Regions from separate parts of the Actinoallomurus sp. CA-142502 genome, predicted to be linked through region 1. Evidence: riboswitches for the same ligand, from Rfam matches in the RefSeq annotation. Region 1 holds a riboswitch; each other region holds the start of a gene.

Region 1 (3,810 bases):
GTCACCGACGCCGACGGCAACCAGGTCGAGGGCTACCAGATCCACCTCGGCGGGGCGGTCGGCGGCGCCTTCGGCAAGAAGGTCCGCGGGCTGAAGACCACGGCCGACGAGCTGCCCGACTACGTCGAGCGGGTCCTGCGCCGCTACCAGAAGCAGCGCGGCGACGGCGAGTCCTTCGCCGACTGGGTGCAGCGGGCGGAACAGGAGGACCTGAAATGAGCGAACGGAGTGAGCGAACCGAGAACACGGCGCCCTCAGTGACTCCTCCGACGAAGGAGGACTCATGACTGAACGAGCGGTCCCCTTCTACTGCCCCTACTGCGGCGACGAGGACCTGGAGCCGTACGAGAGCGACGGCGGCGGCTGGCACTGCCGTGCCTGCACCCGCGCGTTCCGGCTGCGGTTCATCGGCACCGGCGCGCTCAGCACCGCCGTCCCCGCCGCGCCGAAGGGAGGCGCGAGATGACGCTCACCTTCGAACGCCCGACCGCCGCGCTCGACCTCACCGACATCGTCGAGTCGGCCGCCGACGCCCTCGAGGAGGCGCCGGCCGAGGAGATCATTCGCTGGGCGATCGCGACCTTCGGCGACCGGATCTGCGTGACGTCCTCGATGAAGGACGCCGTGCTGGTGGACATCGCCGCCAAGATCCGGCCGGGCATCGACGTGCTGTTCGTCGACACCGGCTACCACTTCGCCGAGACGATCGGCACCCGCGACGCCGTCGAGGCCGTCTACCCGGTCAACGTGGTGAACGTCACCTCCTCGCGTACGGTCGCCGAGCAGGAGCGCGACCTGGGTCCCCGGCTCTACGGCCGGAACCCGGACCTGTGCTGCCACCTGCGCAAGGTCGAGCCGCTGAACCGCGCCCTGGAGCCGTACCTCGCGTGGATCACCGGGATCCGCCGGGAGGAGACCTCGCACCGGCGCGGGTCCCGGGTCGTGGAGTGGAACGCCTCGCGCGGGAAGGTCAAGGTCAACCCGCTCGCCCGGTGGACGCACGAGCAGCTCGGCGCCTACATCGAGAAGAACGGCATCCTCGTCAACCCGCTGCAGTACGACGGCTACCCCTCCATCGGGTGCGAGCCGTGCACGCAGCGGGTCGCACCCGGCGACGATCCGCGCAGCGGCCGGTGGGCCGGCACCGGAAAGTCCGAATGCGGCATCAACCTCTGATCACCTGCGCGCCTCCGCCGCCGCTGGTGGCGGTGGCGCACGGCAGCCGGGACCCGCGTGCGGCGGCGACGGTCGAGGACCTGCTCGATCTCGTACGCCGCCGGTCCGGGCTGCGGGTCGTGACGTCCTATCTTGACCACGCGCCCCCGACGCCCGGCCAGGCGCTCGGCGCGCTCGCCGGCGCCGGCACCGGCGCGGGCGAGGCCGTCGTTCTCCCCCTCCTGCTGACCGCCGCGTACCACAGCAAGACCGACATTCCCGGCGCGCTGACCGAGGTGCGCCGGGAGCACCCGCGGATGCGCCTGCGGTACGGCGCGACGCTCGGGCCGCACCCGCTGATGACCGCGGCCCTGGAGCGGAGGCTGGCCGAGGCGGGAGTGACGCCCGACCCGGACACGGCGCTCGTGCTGGCCGCCGCGGGGTCCAGCGACCCGTCGGCCAACGCGACGATCGGCCGGATGGCCCGCGGCTGGCGCGGCTGGCGGCGTGTCGTCCCCGCCTACGCCTCCGCCGCGCGCCCGACGCCGGCCGAGGCCGTACGAAGGCTGCTGAACGCCGGGGCCCCGCGGGTCGCGGTCGCCTCCTACTTCCTGGCCCCCGGCTACTTCGCCGACAAGGTCCGCGACGAGTCGCTCGCGGCGGGGGCGGTGGCGGTCTCGGGGGCGCTCGGCGCGGCGCCCGAGCTGGCCGAGATCATCGAGCAGCGTTACACCGAGATCATCACGCTGGGTGATCAAGCTGCTGTGGGCTGAAAACCCTTATTTCGCAAGGGTTCTGGGGGTTGACAGACCGCCGATGTGATCTTCTCGCAGGTCAGAGGCGGTGAGTGTCCATATTTCCCCTTTACGGCCCGAAATATGTTTGCTATGTTCGGTTGACCGGCGGCGCCCCCCATGCGCCGTCCGTAACATCCCCGCCGGCCAGGGCCTGCCCCCCAGCACCACGAAGTGCGGCACGCGACGACGCGTGAGATGGGCCCCCCTTCCAAGGCCGCGACGGTTCATAACCGCGCCGCTCTGCGCATCCCCTGCGATCCCCCCACATGGATCCGCCTCGATGCCGGTTCGGCGAACGCGCCGCATCCGCCGCGCAGCGACGGAGCCAGGCCCCTCGTGTCTCTCACAGGGCATGTGGCACGCCAACAGCGTGCCCACCGGGTGACTTCCCGCCCGAGCCCTCGGGGCCATCGGCAGGCGCCGGGAAGTGAAAGTGCACCGGACGAATGGACGACAAGATCCCCTAGACCTGAATGAAGTGGCCGCCCACGCGGCCGCCATCCCCCTGTTCTTCGAGCCGTCCGCTCAGAGACGGCTCCCGCTGAATCCGCACATCGCGGAACCGGGGACCCACCGCACCACTGGGGTGAATCGGCGCATCCCCTCGCGCCGTAGGGCAGCTTCCACGCCCGAACCCGTCAGCTAACCCGGTAAGCGGCATGGAAGCAAAGGAGTGCTCAACGTGTCAGGTCGACACAAGAAGTCATGCCGTCTGCTGCGTAACACCAGACTCGGCGGCTCCCTCGCCGCCGTCACCGCGGTCGGCGCGACCGCGATCAGCCTGATCGCGGCGGCCCCGGCCGGATCCTCCCAGAACGTCGACGCGGTCTCGGCCCAAGCGATGGCCGCCGTTCCCCACGGCACCGCCGCCTCCCCCAAGGAACCGCACACGCTGGCCCTGTCCGACAAGAGCGCCGGCAACGTCGCCGCCAAGAAGCGCGAGTGGCTGCCCACCGCGAGCGACGCGCTGAAGCTCGCCACCTCCCAGGTCGGCGTCAGCGAGGACTCCTCGGGCGGCGGCACCAAGTTCCAGAAGTGGTTCGTCTCCTCCCCGTGGGCCGAGCGCGGCGTCGAGCGCGACGGCGGCCAGGTCTCCGACTACGCCAACGCGAACTGGTGCGACATGTTCGTGTCCTGGATCGGCGCCCAGCTGGGCGTCAAGGGGATGGGCGCGGACGCGTTCACCCGTACCCACGCCCAGTGGTTCAAGGACCAGGGCCGCTGGGGCGAGGACGCCACGCCCGGCGCCGTCGTGTTCTTCTCCTGGAGCGGGAGCAAGTCGATCGACGACATCGACCACGTCGGCATGGTCATCAAGGACAACCACGACGGCACCATCCAGACCATCGAGGGCAACACCGACAACGCCGTGAAGATCCGCACGCGCGACAAGTCCACGGTCGTCGGCTACGGCTACCCCGAGTACGGCTCCAACGACGCCTGAGCCCTCCCCTCGCCCCGGCCGCACGGCCGGCCGGGGCGGCCCGCCCTGCACACCGTCCCCGTCTCCCCTGTGCTGAGAGGCCAACCCCCCATGTTCAGAATCAGCAACAAGTATCTGGATCGATTCACCAGCAAGACGTTCGCGTCGGTCGCGGCCGGCGTCGTCGTGGCGGGCGCGGGCGCGTCCGCCGCACTGGTCCACTCCACGTCCTCCCAGGCCGCCCGTACGAGCGCCGTGCAGGTGTCGCAGGGCGACTCCGGCCTCGTGGGGCCCGGAACGGAGGGCCACACGGCCAAGCTGCCCCGGCAGCTTCCCAGTGAGAAGGCCGACAAGAAGGCCGCCCTGCCGACCGGCGTCTCCACCGGCACGTCGTTCTGGGACGCGCAGACCGCGTCCGGCAAGCCGATGTCGTAC
Region 2 (3,810 bases), 2.2 Mb from region 1:
GCTCGGGCGGGCCGGGACGCTGCTCTTCGGCGGCGACGGCGCAGCCGGCTTCTCGGTGGCGGCGGGCACGATGGCCGGTCTTTCGGCGGCGGCCATGTCCGTCGCGCCGCCGGGTTCCCCGCGCAGGATCTCCGCGAGCTGTTCGGCGGCCTGTTCCGCGCTCGGGCGCCGTTCCGGGTCCCGGCGCAGCAGTGCCGTGATCAGTGGTGCGAGGGGGCCCGCGCGTACGGGCGCCGGCGGGTCCTGGGTGAGCAGGGTGAGCAGGACGGTGGCGTAGTCCGGGCCTTCGTACGGTGGTCTGCCCTCGGTCGCGTTGAAGAGCGTGGCGCCGAGGGCCCACAGGTCGGCGGTGGGGCTGGCGGCGGCGTTCTCGGCCTGCTCGGGGGCCATGAACGCCGGGGTGCCGGTGACGTCTCCGGCCTCTTCGGCGCGCTCACCGACCCGTTGGGCGACGCCGAAGTCGGTGATGACGATCCGTCGTTCGCTGATCAGGATGTTGGCGGGCTTGAGGTCACGGTGGACGACGCCGGCGGCGTGCGCCTCCCGCAGCGCCTCCAGCGTCGCCGCCCCGATCTCGGCGACGCGCCGGTACGGCAGCCGTACCTCCTCCTTGAGGATGTCGGCGAGTGGACGACCATGGAGGAGTTCCATGACGATGATCGGGACGCCGTCGTCGTCGATGACGTCGTGGATCGTGATGATCCCGGGATGGTTCAGCCGGGCGGTGGCACGCGCCTCCTGCAGCGCGAGCGCGCTGAGCTCGGCCCGTTCGTCATCGTCGAGGTCGGGCGACAGGGTGACCTCTTTGATGGCGACCTCACGGCCGAGCATCTCGTCATGACCGCGCCAGACCGTGCCCATGCCGCCCTGGCCGATCACCTCGACCAGGCGGTACCGCCCGTTGACCAGCTGGTGCCCATCGTCCGGCGTAATCCCGTCCACGATTGGTTCCGATGAGAACGGGCCGCCCGTGGTTCCCGTACCGGCGGCCTTCCGCGGCGGCGTTACGGGCGGCCGGCGCCGACGAAGTGTGAGACCCAGTAGGAGTTCGACATGCTGGCGTACTGGACGTCCGTGCCGGTGTGCGGGGCGTGGATGAACCTACCGCCGCCGACGTATATCCCTTCGTGGCCAAGGCTGTCGAAGAAGACCAGGTCACCGGGTTGCAGATTCGACTTGGCGACGTGGCGGATGGCGTTGTACTGGTCGGGGACGACGCGGGGGAGACTGACGCCGGCAGCGCGCCAGGCCATCATCGTCAGCCCGGAACAGTCGTAGCCGTTCGGGCCCGTACCGCCGAAGACATAGGGCTTCCCGAGTTGGGCTTTGGCATAATTCACGGCTTTGCCGGCCTGTCCGGAGGCGGACGTGGTGGCGCCGCCGCTCGAACCGCCACGCGTGCTTCCGCTGGAGCTGTTGGTCTTGGCCAACAGCGCTTTCTGCTTCGCGATCGCCTTCTCGACCACGGCTTTCTTCTTCTTCAACGCGGTCGCGGTCGTGGTGATGCTCTGCAGCGTCGAACGGGCTTCTTCCTGGCCCCGCTGGAGGCGTTGGGCGGATGCCAGGAGCGCGGTCATCGCCTGGTTCTGGTTGCGCGAGAGCTCGGCGAAGGTCGACATGTCCTGCAGTGCCGCGTCAGGGTCCTTGGAGGCGGCGAACGTGGTGCTGTCGAGGGTGCCGTTCTTGTACGCGGCGACGGCCATCTGCGCCACCCGTACGCGCAGGTTCTGATACTGAGGTTTTTCCATTTTCAGCTGCTTATTGATCACGGCAAGATGCTTCTTGGCCGCGGCCAACTGGGTCTCGGCCTTGTCGTACTGGTTGGCGAGTTCGTCCACCTGGCTGTTGAGCTTGTCCAGTTTCTTCTTCGCGGTGGCCGCTGACGACCCGCCGGTCGCGTTCGCGCCGCTCGCGGGAAGAAGGAGGGCGGCGCTCACCATCAACGCCGTGATACCTCCCAGGCGGCCGGAACGTGTTAGCCGCGAATATGAAGATGGCACGTACGAACTCCTCTCCTGACGCCTACCGGGTTAGCTGTCGGGTTCGGGCGGGAGATGCCCTACCGAGCGCCGGGCGCTGCGGATTCACCCCGTACTACGTGGGTCCCCGGTTCCCTGAGCTGCAGGGATTCGGCCGACGGTCGTGTTTCTGATGGGGAGTCTGGGACCGTCGAGTCCTGTGGAGTGTAGGGGGTCAAACGGTGCAAATCTACCGAATCGTGATCAAAGGTACGCTTCGTGTATGGCTGATCGCGGCGCGCAGAACTTCGCGATGAGCCTCAACGTCGGCATCGAGGGTCGTATGGCCGACCGGGTCGGCCGCCACGAGGTACGCGTGGACGAGGGGCTCTGGCGGCGCCGGTGAACTCCCGCCGGCCGGCCTTCAGGCGCGGCATGACGGTGGTACCGGCGGCCGGTGCGAGAGCCGGCCGCCGGTACTTGTCACGTCAGACGACGGCTACGTCCGGTACCGGAAGAGGATCCGGCCGCGGGTCAGGTCGTACGGGCTGAGTTCCACGAGCACCCGGTCGTACGGCAGGATCCTGATGTGGTTCCTCCGTATCTTTCCGCTGATGTGGGCGAGCACTTCGTGCCCGTTCTCCAGCTCCACCGTGAAGGTGGCATCGCGTAGACACGTGATGACGGTGCCCTCGACTTCGATTCCTTTTGTTGTTCTGGCCATGTTCTCGCCCTTCTCGGTGACGGTGAGGTAGGAGGCGAGGCGTCAGCGGAGAACCAATTCCAGGTTGCTGTTGACGCGCCGGGCGCCGATGCCCTCGAACAGCGCCATGGCAGCCTCGTTGGATTCATTGACTTCGGCCGATGCCGTCTCGACCCCGGAGTGGTGCAGCGCGCCCAGCACGTGGGCCAGCAGTGATCGGGCGATACCGCGGCGGCGCTGGTCGGATCGGACCGCGAGCAGCCCGATCCGCGGCTGCAAGGCCACCCGTCCCGTGACCCGGACCAGTCCCACGTATCGATCGGCCTGTACCGCGACGGCGTACTTCGACGGGTCCAGCGGCAGCGGAGTCCCGTCCGGCCGGACCGGTACTTCGACCGGCATCGACGCCCAGCCGACGGTGGCGTCGACTTCGGCGCGGATCGCGTCGTACACCTCGCGCAGCGGGTCCTCCCGCGCCGCGCCGACGGGCACCGTCGTCACGCCCTCCGGCGAGAGCACCGAGCCGAGCCCCGTGACCCGCGGATCGGTGGGGAGGACGTACTCCCATTCGCGGCGTCGGGTCGTGAAGCCGGCTCGCTGCCAGCAGGACGTCAGGTCGACGTCAGGCTCGTCGACCACCGTGTACAGCGGCCTCGGCAGGTCCGCCAGCATGGCATCGGTGAGCCGGTCGAAGACCGCGTCGTGCCACGCGTCGATACTGAGGAAGATCCGCCCGTCGGGCCGGTGTGAAGTGTCTCCGCGGCCGACCACCCGGTCGTCCTCCACCGCGTGCCATTGTCGCTCCGCGACCCGCGCGATCACGATTTCGTGCATAGGTTGTCGCCTTTCGGGAGTGCCCTGTTATCGAGGCGCTCCCGGCGATCCCTCTGTCGATCACCCGACCGTGACGGCGAAGGGGAGCACCCACTTCGATACAGCGTTCATGGGTCTCACCTCCTCGCGTGACGTCACGGTGCCGCGCACGCTATCAACCGAACGCCATCCGGCCCAACCTGTTTTTTCGGTATCCGGAGCCGGAACATTCGTCCAAGACACCAGGGCGGTTCGCCTGTGATGCTCGCAGTCCCCACCTGACAGCGCGGCAGGAGACGATCCCATGGCAGAGCAGCCTTCCGGCGCCGCGAACGC
Region 3 (3,810 bases), 4.1 Mb from region 1:
GCCGCCGTAGTACACCTGGCTGTAGTACGCGTCACTGAGGCTGGAGATCTTCACCACATCGCCGGTGTGCGGCGCCTGGATGAACTTGCCGTTGCCGACGTACATGCCCATGTGGTCGTTGTTGCTGAAGAAGACGAGGTCTCCCGGCTGGAGGTCGGCCTTCGCCACGCGCCGGCTCGCGCTGTACTGGTTCGGCACGTAGTGGCTGAGGTTGATGCCGATCTGCTTGTAGGCCATCATCGTCAGGCCCGAGCAGTCGAAGACGTTCGGGCCGGCGCCACCGAAGACGTACGGCTTGCCGAGCTGCGCGCAGGCGTACCTCAGCACCGTCTCGGCGCGGCCGGTCGCCAGGATCGAGCAGTTGGCCTTGGACGAGCCCGGGTCGATGTTGGCGCCCAGCTTGTCGATCAGGCGCAGCTGCTTCCTGATGGCCGAGTTGGCCGCCGACCGCTGCTTGTCGACCTGGTCCTTCTGCTGCTTGAGCTGCTCGGCCGCCTGCTCCGCCAGCGCCTTCTGCCGCTCCAGCCGCTGCGCGGACGCCAGGAACTGGTTCAGCTCCGCCGCGCGATTGCTGGAGACCTTGGTGAAGGCCGTCATCTGGTCGAGCACGGACTCAGGGTCCTTGGCCGACACGAACTGCGGGATGTCCCCTCCCGCGCCGCCCTCCTTGTACGCCGCGGCGGCGAGCTGGGCGACCCGGGTGTGCAGCTGGTTGAACGTCTCCTGCTCGACCGTGACGGAGGACTTGAGCGCCTTGAGGTGGCTCTGCGCGGCCTTCCAGTCCTCCTTGGCCTTGTTGTACTGGTTGGCCAGCTGGTCCACCTGGTCGTTGAGCTTGGCGAGCTGCTGCTTGGCGGCGCTCAGCGAGGGAGTGGGCTTCGCCTGGGCGGGGCTGGCGGGCAGGACGAGCCCGGCGACAACGGCCGCTCCGGCGGTGCCGACGATCCAACGACTGGTTCTGGACATGGTTGAACGCTTCATCTCCACTGTGGTCAGCCCCTTACGGACGGCCGGCGCCGTAGAAGTTGGAGCTGTAGTAGCCGCTCAGGCTCTCGATTTGGACGACCGTGCCCGTGTGCGGCGCGTGGATGAACTGGTTGTTGCCGACGTACATCCCGACGTGGTTCAGGTTGTCGAAGAAGACCAGGTCACCGGGCTGGAGGTCCGAGCGCGCCACGCGGCGGGTGGCGTTGTACTGGTCCGGCACGACGCGGGGAAGGCTGACGCCGGCGTGCCGCCAGGCCATCATCATGAGCCCGGAGCAGTCGTAGCCGGAGTTGTACGGGCCGGTGCCGCCGTACTTGTACGGGGCGCCCTTCTGCTGGTACGCGTACTCGAGAGCGAGGCGGGCGGGGCCGGACGCCGGCCCGTTGTAGGTGCCGCCATGGCCGCCGGACGAGGTGCTGCCCCCGCCGAGCCTGTTGACCAGGGACTGCTGCTGCCTGGCCTGCTTCTTCAGCTTGTCGAGCTGCGCCTTCTCGGACTTCAGCTTCGAACTGAGGTCGGCGGCGGCCTGCTGCGCCTGCGCCTTCTGGCGCTGCAGCAGCTGGGCCGCGTTGAGGAACTGGGTGACCTCGGTCGACCGGTTGTGCGCGACCTGCGTGAAGACCGAGATCTGGTCGAGAACGTCCGACGGGTTGTTCGACGACACGAGGTTCGGAATGTCGCCGGAGTCGCCGCTCTTGTACGCGGCGGCGGCAAGCTGCGCGACCCGCTCGCGGAGGCGCTCGTAGGTCTTCTGGTCCTCGGCGACCGACTTGTTCAGGGCGTCGTACTTCTTCTTGGCGGCCTGGCGCTGTTCCTTGGCCTTGTTGTAGACGTTGTCCTGGTGGTCAACCTGAGAATTAAGCTTCTTGAGCTTGGCCTGGCTCTCTTTCAGCGTCGGTTTCGGCGCTGCTTCGGCCGGCACGGACGGCAGTACCAACGCCGCCGATGCTGCTACGCACAGTGTCGCCAGGGCACGCGCCCCGACTCTGCCTCCCGGCAGCCAACCGGCGGTGGCACCGCCGGAACTGCGCTGTGTCGCCACGATTGCGGCACGCCCCTCTCCCAAGGACCGCCTACCGGGTTAGCTGACGGATTCGGGCGTGGAAGGCGCCCTACGGAACGCGAACGCTCCGATTCACCCCTGGAACCTGGTTCCCCGGCTCGGTACGGCATGGGCGGCCTTCGGCGGAAGGTCCCCGGGGTTGCCGTGACGACTCGGCGGGAGTCTGTCGCCGTCGCCTGGGGGGCGACGAACGAGCGACTGACTCAGCGCGTGAGACTAGTCAAGTATCACCCTGGTAACAACCGCTTCTACGGGAATACTCGCAATTTCCGTCAATCTGGCAGCAGGGTGCGCACGGGTGATTACGAGGCGCGCTCATCGGAGATCGTCAGGCGGAGCGGCGGAAGCATGCCGCCCTCCGCGAGAACATCCAGCGCACGGCGCTCACCGTCGCTGATCTCCACGGCCGCGACCGGATCGGTCAGCATGAACGAGATCACGCAGTCCGCGCACCCGACGTTGCGTACCTCACACTTTTCGCAGTCGACGAGCATCGTGCCTCCTCGTGTCGGCGTCATGACACAGACGGTAGGAGGAGGCAGTGACAGAATCGTGCCGACAGAACCAGCTACGGAACCGGATCACGTGCGGTTGAGGCGCCTCAGCAGCAGTGACGCGGGCGCGGGCCGCGCGTCGGCGCGGCGGGCGGCGTCGCACACCTCCTGGTCGGAGGAGATGACCACCACCGCACGCCCGCTCGGCTCCGCGCGTACGAGCTGGCCGATGAGGTCGTCGGCGGTCTGGCCGGGCGCGCTGAACAGCACCCGCACCCCGCGCGGCGCCTGCACCGCGACCGGGGCGTCCAGCTCGGCGCCGTCGAACACCACGGTCACCTCGGCCTTGGTCTGGGCGTGCAGGACGCCGACGCCCGACACGAGGCGGGACCGCTGGTCCGACAGGGGAAGGTCGCCGTAACCGGTCTTGGTGACGTTGTAGCCGTCGATGATGAGGTGCACCTGCGGCAGCGTGAGGAGCTGGTCGAGCAGCGCGGGGTCGCTGTCGGCCAGCGCACGGCCCGGCAGCGTGCGGTGGCCGGGCCGCTGGGGCGCGACCGCCACGACGTTGTCGGCCGGCCGGGTGATGCCGGTCGGCAGCCCGATCTCCTCGCGCAGGCCCCGAGCCGCGTCGGTCAGGGCGTCGAGCAGCACCCGCAGCCGCGTGTCGTCGAGGTTGCGCCCCTCGCGGGCGGCGCGGCGGGCGTTCTCGGCGGCCGACTCGGCCTGCGACAGCCGGGCCCGCAGCCGGCGCAGCTCCGTCTCGGCGGCGGCCGCCGCGGCCGTGGCGGCGGCGCGGTCCTCCCCCGCCTGGCGGTCCAGCTCCTCCGCCCGCGCGTGCTCGCGCTTGGCGCGCGTGCGGCTCTCGTGCAGCTTCTTGCGCAGCTCGGCGTTCTCCGCCCGTGAGGCGCGCAGTTCGGCGCGGAGCTTCTCGATCTCCTCCGAGCGTGTCGCCTTGGCCGCCGCGATCTGCTCCTGGAGCTCGGCCACCTTGCGGATCGTCTCGGCCTCGTCGGCCGCGAGGGCGGAGCGTTCGAGATCGCGCCGCGCCGTCTCCACCCGCTCGGTCCAGCCCGCCGGTCGCATGAGGTACGCGAGGGCGGCAACGGTCACCGGGTCGGCCGCGGCCGGAACCGTACCCGACTCGAGCGCCGCCGCCAGCTCGGCCTGGTCCTCGCGGGCGGACTCGGCGACGCGCTCGCGGAACACGTCGTCCTTCGCCAGCTGGGCGGCGATCGGCGTGGCCGCCAGCCGGGCCCGGCGGCG

Evidence for each region. Region 1 has a riboswitch for cyclic di-AMP ahead of ACQEV1_RS37240 (CHAP domain-containing protein). Riboswitches for the same ligand answer to the same signal wherever they lie in the genome.
Region 2: linked by a shared signal. The riboswitch ahead of ACQEV1_RS47315 (NlpC/P60 family protein) and the one ahead of ACQEV1_RS37240 (CHAP domain-containing protein) in region 1 are both predicted to bind cyclic di-AMP.
Region 3: linked by a shared signal. The riboswitch ahead of ACQEV1_RS18760 (NlpC/P60 family protein) and the one ahead of ACQEV1_RS37240 (CHAP domain-containing protein) in region 1 are both predicted to bind cyclic di-AMP.

The regions. Positions count from the first base shown of each region.
Region 1 is NZ_JBNJMY010000001.1:7,960,732-7,964,541, forward strand. Features, by position in the region: gene ACQEV1_RS37220 (nitrite/sulfite reductase) at 1-219, shown strand, start outside; gene ACQEV1_RS37225 (Insertion element protein) at 284-466, shown strand; gene ACQEV1_RS37230 (phosphoadenylyl-sulfate reductase) at 463-1,176, shown strand; gene ACQEV1_RS37235 (sirohydrochlorin chelatase) at 1,158-1,928, shown strand; cyclic di-AMP (ydaO/yuaA leader) riboswitch at 2,482-2,624, shown strand; gene ACQEV1_RS37240 (CHAP domain-containing protein) at 2,635-3,396, shown strand; gene ACQEV1_RS37245 (hypothetical protein) at 3,487-3,810, shown strand, end outside.
Region 2 is NZ_JBNJMY010000001.1:10,112,198-10,116,007, reverse strand. Features, by position in the region: gene ACQEV1_RS47320 (WD40 repeat domain-containing serine/threonine protein kinase) at 1-942, opposite strand, end outside; gene ACQEV1_RS47315 (NlpC/P60 family protein) at 1,005-1,940, opposite strand; cyclic di-AMP (ydaO/yuaA leader) riboswitch at 2,006-2,145, opposite strand; gene ACQEV1_RS47310 (hypothetical protein) at 2,242-2,364, shown strand; gene infA (translation initiation factor IF-1) at 2,458-2,682, opposite strand; gene ACQEV1_RS47300 (GNAT family N-acetyltransferase) at 2,725-3,495, opposite strand; gene ACQEV1_RS47295 (alpha/beta fold hydrolase) at 3,779-3,810, shown strand, end outside.
Region 3 is NZ_JBNJMY010000001.1:3,865,904-3,869,713, reverse strand. Features, by position in the region: gene ACQEV1_RS18765 (NlpC/P60 family protein) at 1-966, opposite strand, end outside; gene ACQEV1_RS18760 (NlpC/P60 family protein) at 1,001-1,909, opposite strand; cyclic di-AMP (ydaO/yuaA leader) riboswitch at 2,042-2,175, opposite strand; gene ACQEV1_RS18755 (hypothetical protein) at 2,353-2,568, opposite strand; gene ACQEV1_RS18750 (NYN domain-containing protein) at 2,632-3,810, opposite strand, start outside.